Linked DNA regions of Sinorhizobium fredii NGR234. The protein of the gene in region 1 interacts with the protein of each later gene in a pairwise test. Links are inferred from orthologs where the notes say so. Each region holds a gene or a part of one and is shown in the gene's direction. Other genes may lie near its edges.

Evidence for each region.
Region 2: the proteins of topA (region 1) and NGR_RS11855 interact in binary tests that used the Escherichia coli proteins (3 or more experiments, as listed by UniProt). The link is inferred for Sinorhizobium fredii NGR234 from one-to-one orthologs.

The regions. Positions count from the first base shown.
Region 1 is NC_012587.1:1,149,360-1,155,590, reverse strand. What follows is about bases 1,743-4,963. They hold topA (type I DNA topoisomerase), read left to right. Parts: upstream 1,743-2,090; coding sequence 2,091-4,763; downstream 4,764-4,963. Other genes in these bases: rnr (ribonuclease R), read left to right, coding at 4,766-4,963; dprA (DNA-processing protein DprA), read left to right, coding at 1,743-1,863. Also shown: NGR_RS16725 (dihydroorotase), read left to right, coding at 1-62; glycerol-3-phosphate 1-O-acyltransferase PlsY, read left to right, coding at 92-703; more of dprA, read left to right, coding at 703-1,742; more of rnr, read left to right, coding at 4,964-6,231. UniProt on the Escherichia coli protein: Releases the supercoiling and torsional tension of DNA, which is introduced during the DNA replication and transcription, by transiently cleaving and rejoining one strand of the DNA duplex.
Region 2 is NC_012587.1:100,425-104,822, reverse strand. Bases 1-2,894 are described here. They hold NGR_RS11855 (IMPACT family protein), read left to right. Parts: upstream 1-1,102; coding sequence 1,103-1,687; downstream 1,688-2,894. Other genes in these bases: NGR_RS11845 (DUF1810 domain-containing protein), read left to right, coding at 2,813-2,894; NGR_RS11850 (aldo/keto reductase), read left to right, coding at 1,783-2,769; putA (trifunctional transcriptional regulator/proline dehydrogenase/L-glutamate gamma-semialdehyde dehydrogenase), read left to right, coding at 1-853. Also shown: more of NGR_RS11845, read left to right, coding at 2,895-3,241; NGR_RS11840 (methyltransferase family protein), read left to right, coding at 3,554-4,231; NGR_RS11835 (helix-turn-helix transcriptional regulator), read right to left, coding at 4,262-4,398.

The DNA.
Region 1 (6,231 bases):
CGCGCTTTACCGGCCGGGTCGTCCAAACCTATGTTGGCGGCAAGCTCGTCCATTCATCATGAGCAGACGCATTTAGGCGGGGGAGGAACCGGTGGATCTGTTTTCCTGGCAGTTGGGGCTGCCTGCAACACTTCTGTGCCTTGCCTTCGGCTATCTGCTCGGCTCCATCCCGTTCGGCCTGATCCTCACCCGCATGGCGGGGCTCGGCGACGTGCGCAAGATCGGCTCCGGCAATATCGGCGCGACGAACGTGCTGAGAACCGGCAACAAGAAGCTCGCGGCCGCCACGCTGCTGCTCGACGCGCTGAAGGGCACGGCAGCGGCCGCAATCGCCTCACTCTGGGGCGTTGAAGCCGGCATCGCCGCTGGTCTCGCCGCCTTTCTCGGGCATCTCTTCCCCGTCTGGCTCTCCTTCAAGGGCGGCAAGGGCGTCGCCACCTATATCGGCGTCCTGCTCGGCCTGGCGCCGCTGATGGTGCCCGCTTTCGCAGCGATCTGGCTCGCCGCGGCGAAGATCACCCGCTACTCCTCACTGTCGGCACTCATCGCTACCGCCGTCATGCCGATCGCACTCTATGCAACCGGATACGGGAAGGTCGCCCTGCTCTTCGCCCTGATGACGGTGATCACCTGGATCAAGCACCGCGCCAATATCCAGCGGCTCTTGAGCGGCACGGAAAGCCGGATCGGAGAAAAGGGATAATGCCGATCGGCGGGGCTCGACGTAACGGAACCGCGCTGACGGAACGGCAGAGGATCGCCTGGCTGCGGTTGATCCGCAGCGACAATGTCGGTCCTGCGACCTTTCGGGATCTCGTCAACCACTTCGGCTCTGCGGAGGCGGCGCTCGAGGCACTGCCGGAACTGTCGCGCCGCGGCGGCGCGGGTGGACAGTTTCGCGTCGCCTCGGTGGCGGCTGCGGAGCGCGAGTTCGAGGCCGCGCACCGGTTCGGCGCAGTGTTCGTCGGAATCGGCGAAACCGACTACCCGCCGGCGCTGAAAGAGATCGACGGCGCCCCACCGCTCCTTGCGATGAAGGGCAACCTCCAGGCGGCAAGCCGCCCCTCGCTCGGCATCGTCGGCTCGCGCAATGCCTCGGCCAGCGGTGCGAAATTCGCCGCGATGATCGCGCGCGATGCCGGTGCCGCCGGCTACGCCATCACCTCCGGCCTCGCGCGCGGCATCGACACCGCTGCGCATCGAGCCAGCCTCGGAACCGGCACGATCGCCGCTCTCGCGGGCGGCCTCGACCGACCCTACCCGCCGGAGAATATCGGACTCCTGCAGGAGATCACCGCAGGCGAAGGATTGGCGATCAGTGAAATGCCGTTCGGCTGGGAGCCGCGCGCCCGCGACTTTCCGCGAAGGAACCGCCTGGTCGCCGGCATCAGTCTCGGCGTCGCCATTGTCGAGGCGGCCAGCCGTTCGGGATCGCTCATCACCGCCCGCTACGCGGCCGATTTCGGCCGGCTCGTCTTCGCCGTACCGGGCTCGCCGCTCGATCCGCGCTGTCACGGAACGAACGATCTCCTGAAACAAGGCGCGATCGTCACCACTTCCACGGCCGATGTGCTCGAGGGATTGGCCCCTCTAAGCCGTGACGATCTCTTCTCGCGCCTGAATGCCCGGGAACCGGCGGTCGAACCCGCGCCCTCAGGGCCGCCGGCAACGGCGACGCTCGGCGAAGGCGGCCGCGCGCTTGTCGTCGAAGCGCTCGGCCCGACCCCGGTCGAGATCGACGATATCATTCGCCACACCGGACTTGCCGCCTCCGAGGTCCACCTTGTACTGCTCGAACTCGATCTCGCCGGCCAGCTCTGCCGTCACGGGGCGAATCTCGTATCCCTCGCTCCTCCGCAATAGGGGCGGAAACGCAGATGTACGCCGCCTCGCGACACGCGCAGAAATCGAAAAACGAACCACCACGAGTTGCGGTAAATCGAATATTGCGATTTGGTTGCGATCGGTCGGGATGTCGCTATTTTCGTGAAACCCCTTGACCGCGCCCGAATCCCTGTCCATTTCGTGGCCACAACAAAGGCCGCGCAACGCCTGCGCCTTGCCAGAAGAGATTGTCTCAGAGAATGACGATGAATGTTGTAGTGGTGGAATCGCCTTCCAAGGCCAAGACGATCAACAAGTATCTGGGCCCCGGCTACAAGGTGCTTGCTTCGTTCGGCCATGTGCGGGATCTGCCGGCCAAGGACGGATCGGTTCGCCCGGACGAAGACTTCGAAATGTCGTGGGAAGTCGACGGCGCCTCCGCCAAGCGGATGAAGGACATTGCCGACGCCGTGAAGTCGTCGGACGGACTGATCCTGGCAACCGACCCGGACCGGGAAGGTGAAGCGATCTCCTGGCATGTGCTCGACCTCCTCAAGAAAAAGAAGGTCATCGGCGACAAGCCGGTCAAGCGCGTCGTCTTCAATGCGATCACCAAGAAGGCCGTGCTCGATGCGATGGCCGATCCGCGCGACATCGACATTTCGCTCGTCGACGCCTATCTCGCCCGCCGCGCGCTCGACTACCTCGTCGGCTTCAACCTTTCGCCGGTTCTGTGGCGCAAGCTGCCTGGCGCCCGTTCGGCCGGTCGCGTCCAATCGGTGGCGCTGCGGCTCGTCTGCGATCGCGAGGCCGAGATCGAACGCTTCGTCACGGAAGAATACTGGAATATCTCGGCGCTCCTGAAGACACCGCGCGGCGACGAGTTCGAAGCGCGGCTCGTCTCGGCCGACGGCAAGCGGCTGCAGCCGAAAGCGGTTGGCAACGGCGAGGAGGCCAATCGGCTGAAGGCCCTGCTCGACGGCGCGAGCTATGTGGTCGAAAGCGTCGAGGCGAAGCCCGTCAAGCGAAACCCGGGTCCGCCCTTCACAACCTCGACGCTGCAGCAGGCCGCCTCCTCCAAGCTCGGTTTCTCGGCGTCGCGCACCATGCAGGTGGCACAGAAGCTCTACGAGGGCGTCGATGTCGGCGGCGAGACCGTCGGTCTGATCACTTATATGCGTACGGACGGCGTACAGATGGCGCCGGAAGCGATCGATGCGGCGCGCCGGGCGATCGGCAGCCAGTTCGGCACCCGCTACCTGCCGGAAAAGCCGCGCTTCTATTCGACCAAGGCGAAGAACGCCCAGGAAGCCCACGAAGCGATCCGCCCGACGGACTTCAACCGCACCCCCGATGAGGTGCGCCGCTTCCTCGACGGCGACATGCTGAAGCTCTACGACCTGATCTGGAAGCGCGGCATCGCCAGCCAGATGGCATCGGCCGAGATCGAGCGGACGACGGCGGAGATCGCCGCCGACAACGGCGGCAAGAAGGCCGGCCTGCGCGCCACCGGCTCCGTCATCCGCTTCGACGGCTTCATCGCCGCCTATACCGACATGAAGGAAGACGGCGAGCAGGCGGACGACGGCGATGAGAGCGGCCGGCTGCCCGAGATCAATGCGCGCGAAAATCTCGCCAAGCAGAAGATCAACGCCACCCAGCACTTCACCGAGCCGCCGCCGCGCTATTCGGAAGCGACGCTGATCAAGAAGATGGAAGAGCTCGGCATCGGGCGCCCCTCGACCTATGCCGCGACGATCAGCACGCTCGTCGACCGCGACTATGTGGAGATCGACAAGCGCAAGTTGATGCCGCAGGCCAAGGGCCGGCTGGTGACGGCGTTCCTCGAGAGCTTCTTCACCCGCTATGTCGAATACGATTTCACCGCATCTCTCGAGGAAAAGCTCGACCAGATCTCGGCCGGCGAGCTCAATTGGAAGGACGTCCTGCGCGAGTTCTGGAAGGATTTCTTCTCGCAGATCGAGGACACCAAGGAACTGCGCGTCACCAATGTGCTCGATGCGCTCAACGAGGAGCTTGCACCGCTCGTCTTCCCGAAACGCGAGGACGGCGGCGACCCGCGCACCTGCCAGGTCTGCGGCACCGGCAAGCTCTCGCTGAAGCTGGGCAAATACGGCGCCTTCGTCGGCTGCTCGAACTATCCGGAATGCAACTACACGCGCCAGCTGTCGTCCGACAGCAACGGCGATGCGGAAGCGGCCGTGTCGAACGAGCCGCAGAGCCTCGGCAAGGATCCGCACACCGGCGAGGAAATCACCCTGCGCAGCGGTCGCTTCGGTCCCTATGTCCAGCGGGGCGACGGCAAGGACGCCAAGCGCGCGAGCCTGCCGAAGGGCTGGACGCCGGCGACGATCGACCACGAGAAGGCGCTCGCTCTTCTCTCGCTGCCGCGCGACATCGGCAAGCACCCGGAAACCGGCAAGATGATCTCGACCGGGATTGGCCGCTACGGACCGTTCGTGCTGCATGACGGCACCTATGCCAATCTGGAATCGGTGGAGGACGTCTTTTCGATCGGCCTCAATCGCGCCGTTTCGGCTCTTGCCGACAAGCAGTCGAAGGGTGCAGGCGGCGGGCGCACCGCGGCTGCCGCCCTCAAGGAACTCGGGGAACATCCCGACGGCGGCGTGATGACTGTGCGCGACGGGCGCTTCGGCCCCTATGTCAACTGGGGCAAGGTGAACGCCACCCTGCCGAAGGGCAAGGATCCGCAGTCCGTGACCGTCGAAGAGGCGCTGGCACTGATCGCCGAACGTGCGGCGAAAGGTGGCGTGTCGAAGGGCAAGGCGGGCAATGGCAAGGCGGCCAGGGGCAGATCCTCGACCGCGGCAACCAAGAGCACGGCGGCGAAAGCCGAGAAGCCCAAGGCGGCCGCAAAGGCGAAGAGCAAGACGGCCGCGAAGGCCAAGAAGGGCTGACGTTGAGTAGAATTCCGCGCGATCCGACCGAACGGCGCACAAAAAGTGCCGGCAAGAAGCAGTTGCGCGCAGCCCAGGCGGCGCCCGCAGTCAAGGACGCGATCATCCACGGCGCCGTTCCGCCGCGCGACGTGCTCATGCGCTTCATCGCCGAGAATCCGCAGCAGGCCTCGAAGCGGGAGATCGCCAAGGCGTTCGGCCTGAAGGGCGAGGCGCGCGTCGAACTCAAGGCGCTGCTCCGCTCGCTGGAGGAGGACGGGCTGGTCGAGAAGAAGCGCAAGTCGCTCGTTCGCCCCGGTGCCCTGCCGCCCGTCACCGTGCTCGACATCACCATCCGCGATATCGACGGCGAATTGATCGGCCGCCCGGCCGAATGGCTCGACGACGACGGCGTCGCACCGGCGGTCCTGATCCGCCAGTCGGCGGCCGGCAAGGCGAAGGGCAAGGCGCCGGTCGGCGGTCTCGGCGACCGGGTGCTCGCCAAGATCTTCCCGGCCAAGGAGCGGGGCGGCCCCGCCTATACGGCGCGCATCATCAAGATCCTCGACAAGCGCAAGGATGCCGTGCTCGGCGTGTTCCGCGCGACTCCGGGCGGCGGCGGTCGACTGATGCCGATCGACAAGCGCGGCGAGGAAGTCCTCGTCGACGCGGAATTCACGGGCGACGCCAAGGACGGCGACCTCGTCGAAGTGCATCTCGCCCGGCTCGGCCGTTACGGCCTGCCGCGCGCCCAGGTGCAGACCGTCATCGGCTCCGTCGCCTCCGAAAAGGCGATCTCGATGATAGCCATCCATGCGCATGGCATTCCGCATGTCTTCCCAGAGCGCGTACTGCAGGAGGCCGATGCGGCAGAGGCCGCCACGATGGCGCACCGCGAGGACTGGCGCTCGCTGCCGCTCGTCACCATCGACCCGGCCGACGCCAAGGACCACGACGACGCCGTTCACGCCGAACCGGATCCCTCCCCCGACAATCCCGGCGGCGTTATCGTCACCGTCGCGATCGCCGACGTCTCCTGGTATATCCGGGCGAAATCGGCTCTCGATCTCGAAGCGTTGAAACGCGGCAATTCTGTCTATTTCCCCGATCGTGTCGTGCCGATGCTGCCCGAGCGCATCTCCAACGATCTCTGCTCGCTGAAGGAAGGTGTCGACCGGCCTGCGCTGGCGGTGCGGATGCGTTTCTCGAAGGAGGGCCGCAAGGCGGGACATACGTTCCACCGCATCATGATGCGCAGCGCCGCCAAGCTTTCCTATCAACAGGCCCAGGCCGCCATCGACGGGTCGCCGGACGACAAGACCGGGCCGATCCTGGAACCGATCCTGAAGCCGCTGTGGGAGGGCTACCGCATCCTCAGCCGCGGGCGGGAGCGGCGCCAGCCACTCGAACTCGACATGCCCGAGCGCAAGATCATCCTGAAGCCGGACGGAACCGTCGACCGGGTCTTCGTGCCGGAACGCCTCGATGC
Region 2 (4,398 bases), 1.0 Mb from region 1 along the record:
CTACCGCCGCGACAATCTCGATCGGCTGATCGACGACATCAACGCCACCGGCTACGGGCTGACCTTCGGCCTGCACACGCGGCTCGACGAGACGATCGCCCATGTGACGAGCCGCATCAAGGCCGGCAACCTCTATGTCAACCGCAACATCATCGGCGCGGTGGTGGGAGTCCAACCCTTCGGCGGCCGCGGCCTTTCCGGCACCGGTCCGAAGGCCGGCGGACCGCTCTATCTCGGCCGGCTGGTAACGCCGGCCCCGGTGCCGCCGCAGCACAGCTCCGTGCATATTGACCCGACGCTGCTCGATTTCGCCAAGTGGCTCGACGGCAAGGGTGCGACGGCGGAGGCGGAGACAGCCCGCAATGCCGGCAGCAGCTCAGCGCTGGGACTGGACCTCGAACTCCCCGGCCCGGTCGGCGAGCGCAACCTCTATGCACTGCATCCGCGCGGCCGTGTCCTGCTTGTGCCGGCGACCGAGAGCGGGCTTTACCACCAGCTCGCCGCAGCGCTTGCAACCGGCAACAGCGTCGTCGTCGATGCCGCCTGCGGCCTGCAGGCCTCGCTGAAGTCCCTGCCGCACAGTGTGGCCCTGCGCGTCTCCTGGTCGAAGGACTGGGCCGCCGACGGCCCGTTCGCCGGTGCCCTGGTCGAAGGCGACGCCGAGCGCATCCGCCAAGTCAACAAGGCAATTGCGGCATTGCCCGGTCCGCTCGTGCTGGTCCAGGCCGCCTCGGGCGAGGAGATCGCCCGCAATCCGGACGCCTATTGCCTGAACTGGCTGGTCGAGGAGGTTTCCACCTCGATCAACACGGCCGCCGCCGGCGGCAATGCCAGCCTGATGACAATCGGCTGAGCGACCAAAAACTTCCCCTCCCCAACCCCTCCCCACAAGTGGGAGGGGCTTGAGATGCCGCACACTCTTCACTCCCTTTTGACCGATGCAACGAGGCCGAAATTTTCAGGCAGGGCACTCGGCCGCAACGGGCGCCAAAGCCCCTCCCACCTTTGGGGAGGGGCGATGCTGCGCCTCGGCAAGCAGTCCATCGAGGATGACGAAGCGCCTCCATTCCGCTATCAGCGTTGCCAAACCGGGAAGCAGCGGATGTTCACGCTCCAGCGCATCGAGACCTCGGCACAGGAAATCAGGAAGAGCCGCTTTGTGGCGATCGCCGGCTCGATCGACGACGAGCAAGCGGCAAAGGCCTTTCTCGCCGCCCATTCCGAGCCGGCCGCCAACCACAATTGCTGGGCCTGGCGGATCGGCCAGACATACCGCTTCAATGACGATGGCGAGCCGAGCGGCACGGCGGGCAAGCCGATCCTGGCGGCGATCGACGGCCAGTCGCTCGACCGGGTCGTGGTCGTCGTGACGCGCTGGTTCGGCGGCGTTCTGCTCGGCAGCGGCGGCCTGATCCGCGCCTATGGCGGCACCGCCGCACTCTGTCTCAGGGCGGCGGAAAAGGTCGAACGGGTCGAGACGCACCGTGCCACGGTCGCCTGCGACTTCGCCGATCTCGCCCTCATCAAGGCACGGCTCACCGCCCGCGGCATCGCGATCGCCAGCGAAAGCTTCACCGACACCGGTGCCATGCTGGTGATCGATTTTCGGAAGGACGCGGCGGAAGCCACACTCACCCTGGTGAGTGATCTCAGTCGCGGCAGGGCGATCGTTTCGCTCGATACCTGACCGCCCCTTTCGCTCAGCCTCACAATCATCATACAAATGACCGACAATTTGCGTGGCACCCGCCGCGGCAAAAGGGTGATCGAGGAGACCTTCAGATGAAGACGAGAGTTTTGGGACGGACGGGCGCAACAATTTCGGAGATCGGCTTCGGCGCCTGGCAGATCGGCGGTTCCTGGGGCGATGTCAGCGAGGAAGACGGCAAGCGCGCCCTCAACGCCGCGCTCGACAACGGCGTCACCTTCATCGATACGGCCGACGTCTATGGCGACGGCCGTTCGGAAAAGATCATCGCTGCGGTGCTGAAGGAGCGCGGCGGCGAAAAGCCGTTCGTCGCCACCAAGGCCGGGCGACGACTCAATCCGCATGTCGCCGATGGCTATACCGGCGCCAATGTCGAAGCCTTCATCGACCGCAGCCTCAAGAATCTCGGCGTCGAGACCCTCGATCTCGTCCAACTCCACTGCCCGCCGACGGACGTCTATTACCGGCCCGAGCTTTTCGGCGCGCTCGACAAAATCGCGGCCAAGGGCAAGATCCGTCACTACGGCGTCTCGGTCGAAAGGGTCGAGGAGGCCCTGAAGGCGATCGAATATCCGGGCGTCGCCACGATCCAGATCATCTACAATATCTTCCGGCAGCGACCGCATGACCTTTTCTTTGCCGAAGCGAAGAGAAAGAATGTCGGTATCATCGTGCGCGTGCCGCTGGCCTCCGGCCTGCTTTCAGGCAAGATCGGCAAGGACACGGTCTTCGCTGCGGATGATCACCGCAACTACAACCGCCACGGTGAAGCCTTCGACGTCGGCGAGACCTTCGCCGGCGTGCCGTTCGAGGCGGCGCTGGAAGCGGTGGAAGAGCTGCGCAGGCTGGTGCCCGCCGATGTGCCTATGGCGCAATTCGCGCTTCGCTGGATCGTCGCGCAGGAGGCCGTTTCGGTCGTCATCCCCGGCGCCCGCAACGCCGGCCAGGCGCAATCGAATGCGGCGGCCAGCGCGCTTGCTCCGATCGGTGGGGCGACCATGGAGGCGATCGCCGCACTTTACGAGCGGCTGATCAAGGTCCATGTTCATCAGCGATGGTAACGGAGCAGCGGCGGGTCTTCCTAGCAGCCAAGGGAAGGCAACGATGAGCGAGGCCTTCGATCTCGAACGTTTCGTCAAGGCGCAGGAGGGCGTCTACGAGAGCGCGCTGGCGGAGCTTCGCGCCGGCGCCAAGCGGACCCACTGGATGTGGTTCATCTTTCCGCAGATCCAGGGCCTAGGCCATTCGTCGATGGCGCAGTATTACGCGCTGGCGGATCTCGACGAGGCGCGGGCCTTTCTCAAGCACCCGCTGCTCGGCCGGCGACTTCGTGAATGCACGGAGGCTGTGAACGCAGTCAGAGGGCGCAGCGCTCTCTCCATCCTCGGCCGGCCGGACGATCTGAAGTTCCGCTCGTCGATGACGCTCTTCGAGGCCGCCGACCCGACTGTCGGAGCTTTTGCAAAAGCGCTCGACCATTATTACCACGGCGCCCGAGATCCCCGAACGATGGAAATCCTCGGCGGGGCTTGAATAGCGGCCGACCTCAAAGCGATGCAACCGGCATCTGGGTGACGAGCAGGATCAGAAGGGCGCAGACCGTCAGGCCGGCGATGATCAGCATCAGCTCCTTCATCATGTAGCGGTACATTCAAGCCCTCCTTTCTGCTGGACGGCGTGGCAACGGAGACCATATGGGAATCCGCCGCTGCCGTTTTGAGGCGCGCCCGAGCCACAACATCGTGAACGCGCCGAAAAACGAGACCGGCTTGCCGCAAACGTGCCCCACTGCGCCGCTAGCTTCGAGAGCGCCGGGGCAGCATAGGCATTGCAAGGAGCTGACCGATGGTCGTCAGGCTGATCGTCCAGACCGTCATCTGGTTCGGGATCATGGGAGCTGTTCTCTTCGCTTCGGCCGGAACCTTCGACTGGCCGGCCGCCTGGATTTACCTCGCCATCATGCTGGCGCTTTCTCTCATCACCGGGCTGCTGCTTGCCTGGCATGATCCGGCGCTGCTCAGGGAGCGATTGGCCGCCCCCATCCAGAAGGACCAGCCAAAGGCCGACAAGGTGCTCCTTTCCGTGCTCCTCCTGTTCCTGTTCGGCGCCTTCGCCTTCATGGCGCTCGATGCCGCACGATTCAAATGGTCGGCGGTACCATCATGGGCACAGGCCGCCGGCGCGCTGCTGCTCGTGCTCTCGATCGGCTTCAACTACCGGGTCATGCGCGAAAACAGCTTCGCCGCACCGGTTGTGAAGGTGCAGAGCGAGCGGGGACAAAGCGTGGTCACGACAGGCCCCTATCGCTATGTCCGCCATCCGCTCTACAGCGGCAGCCTGCTGTTCGTCGCCGGCACGTCGCTGCTGCTCGGTTCCTGGTGGGGGCTGCTGGCCGCATTGGGGCTCGCAGCCCTGCTCGCCATCCGGATCGGCATCGAGGAAAAGGCGCTTCGCGCCGGCCTCGCGGGGTACGACGCCTATGCGCAACGGGTGCGTTATCGGCTCGTTCCGTATGTGTGGTAGCGGATCTTTGGGCGGTTGATCCAATCGTGATCAGCCAGGCACGATGCGCCCGGAGACCTCGGCGTTTTCGGGACGAGCGACACCGTCGCCGCGGGCGGAAGTCTGCGCCGTCGGCACGGGCGGCAAGAGCAGCTCCTCCAGAAAATAGGCGGAAAGCGCGGCGCGAC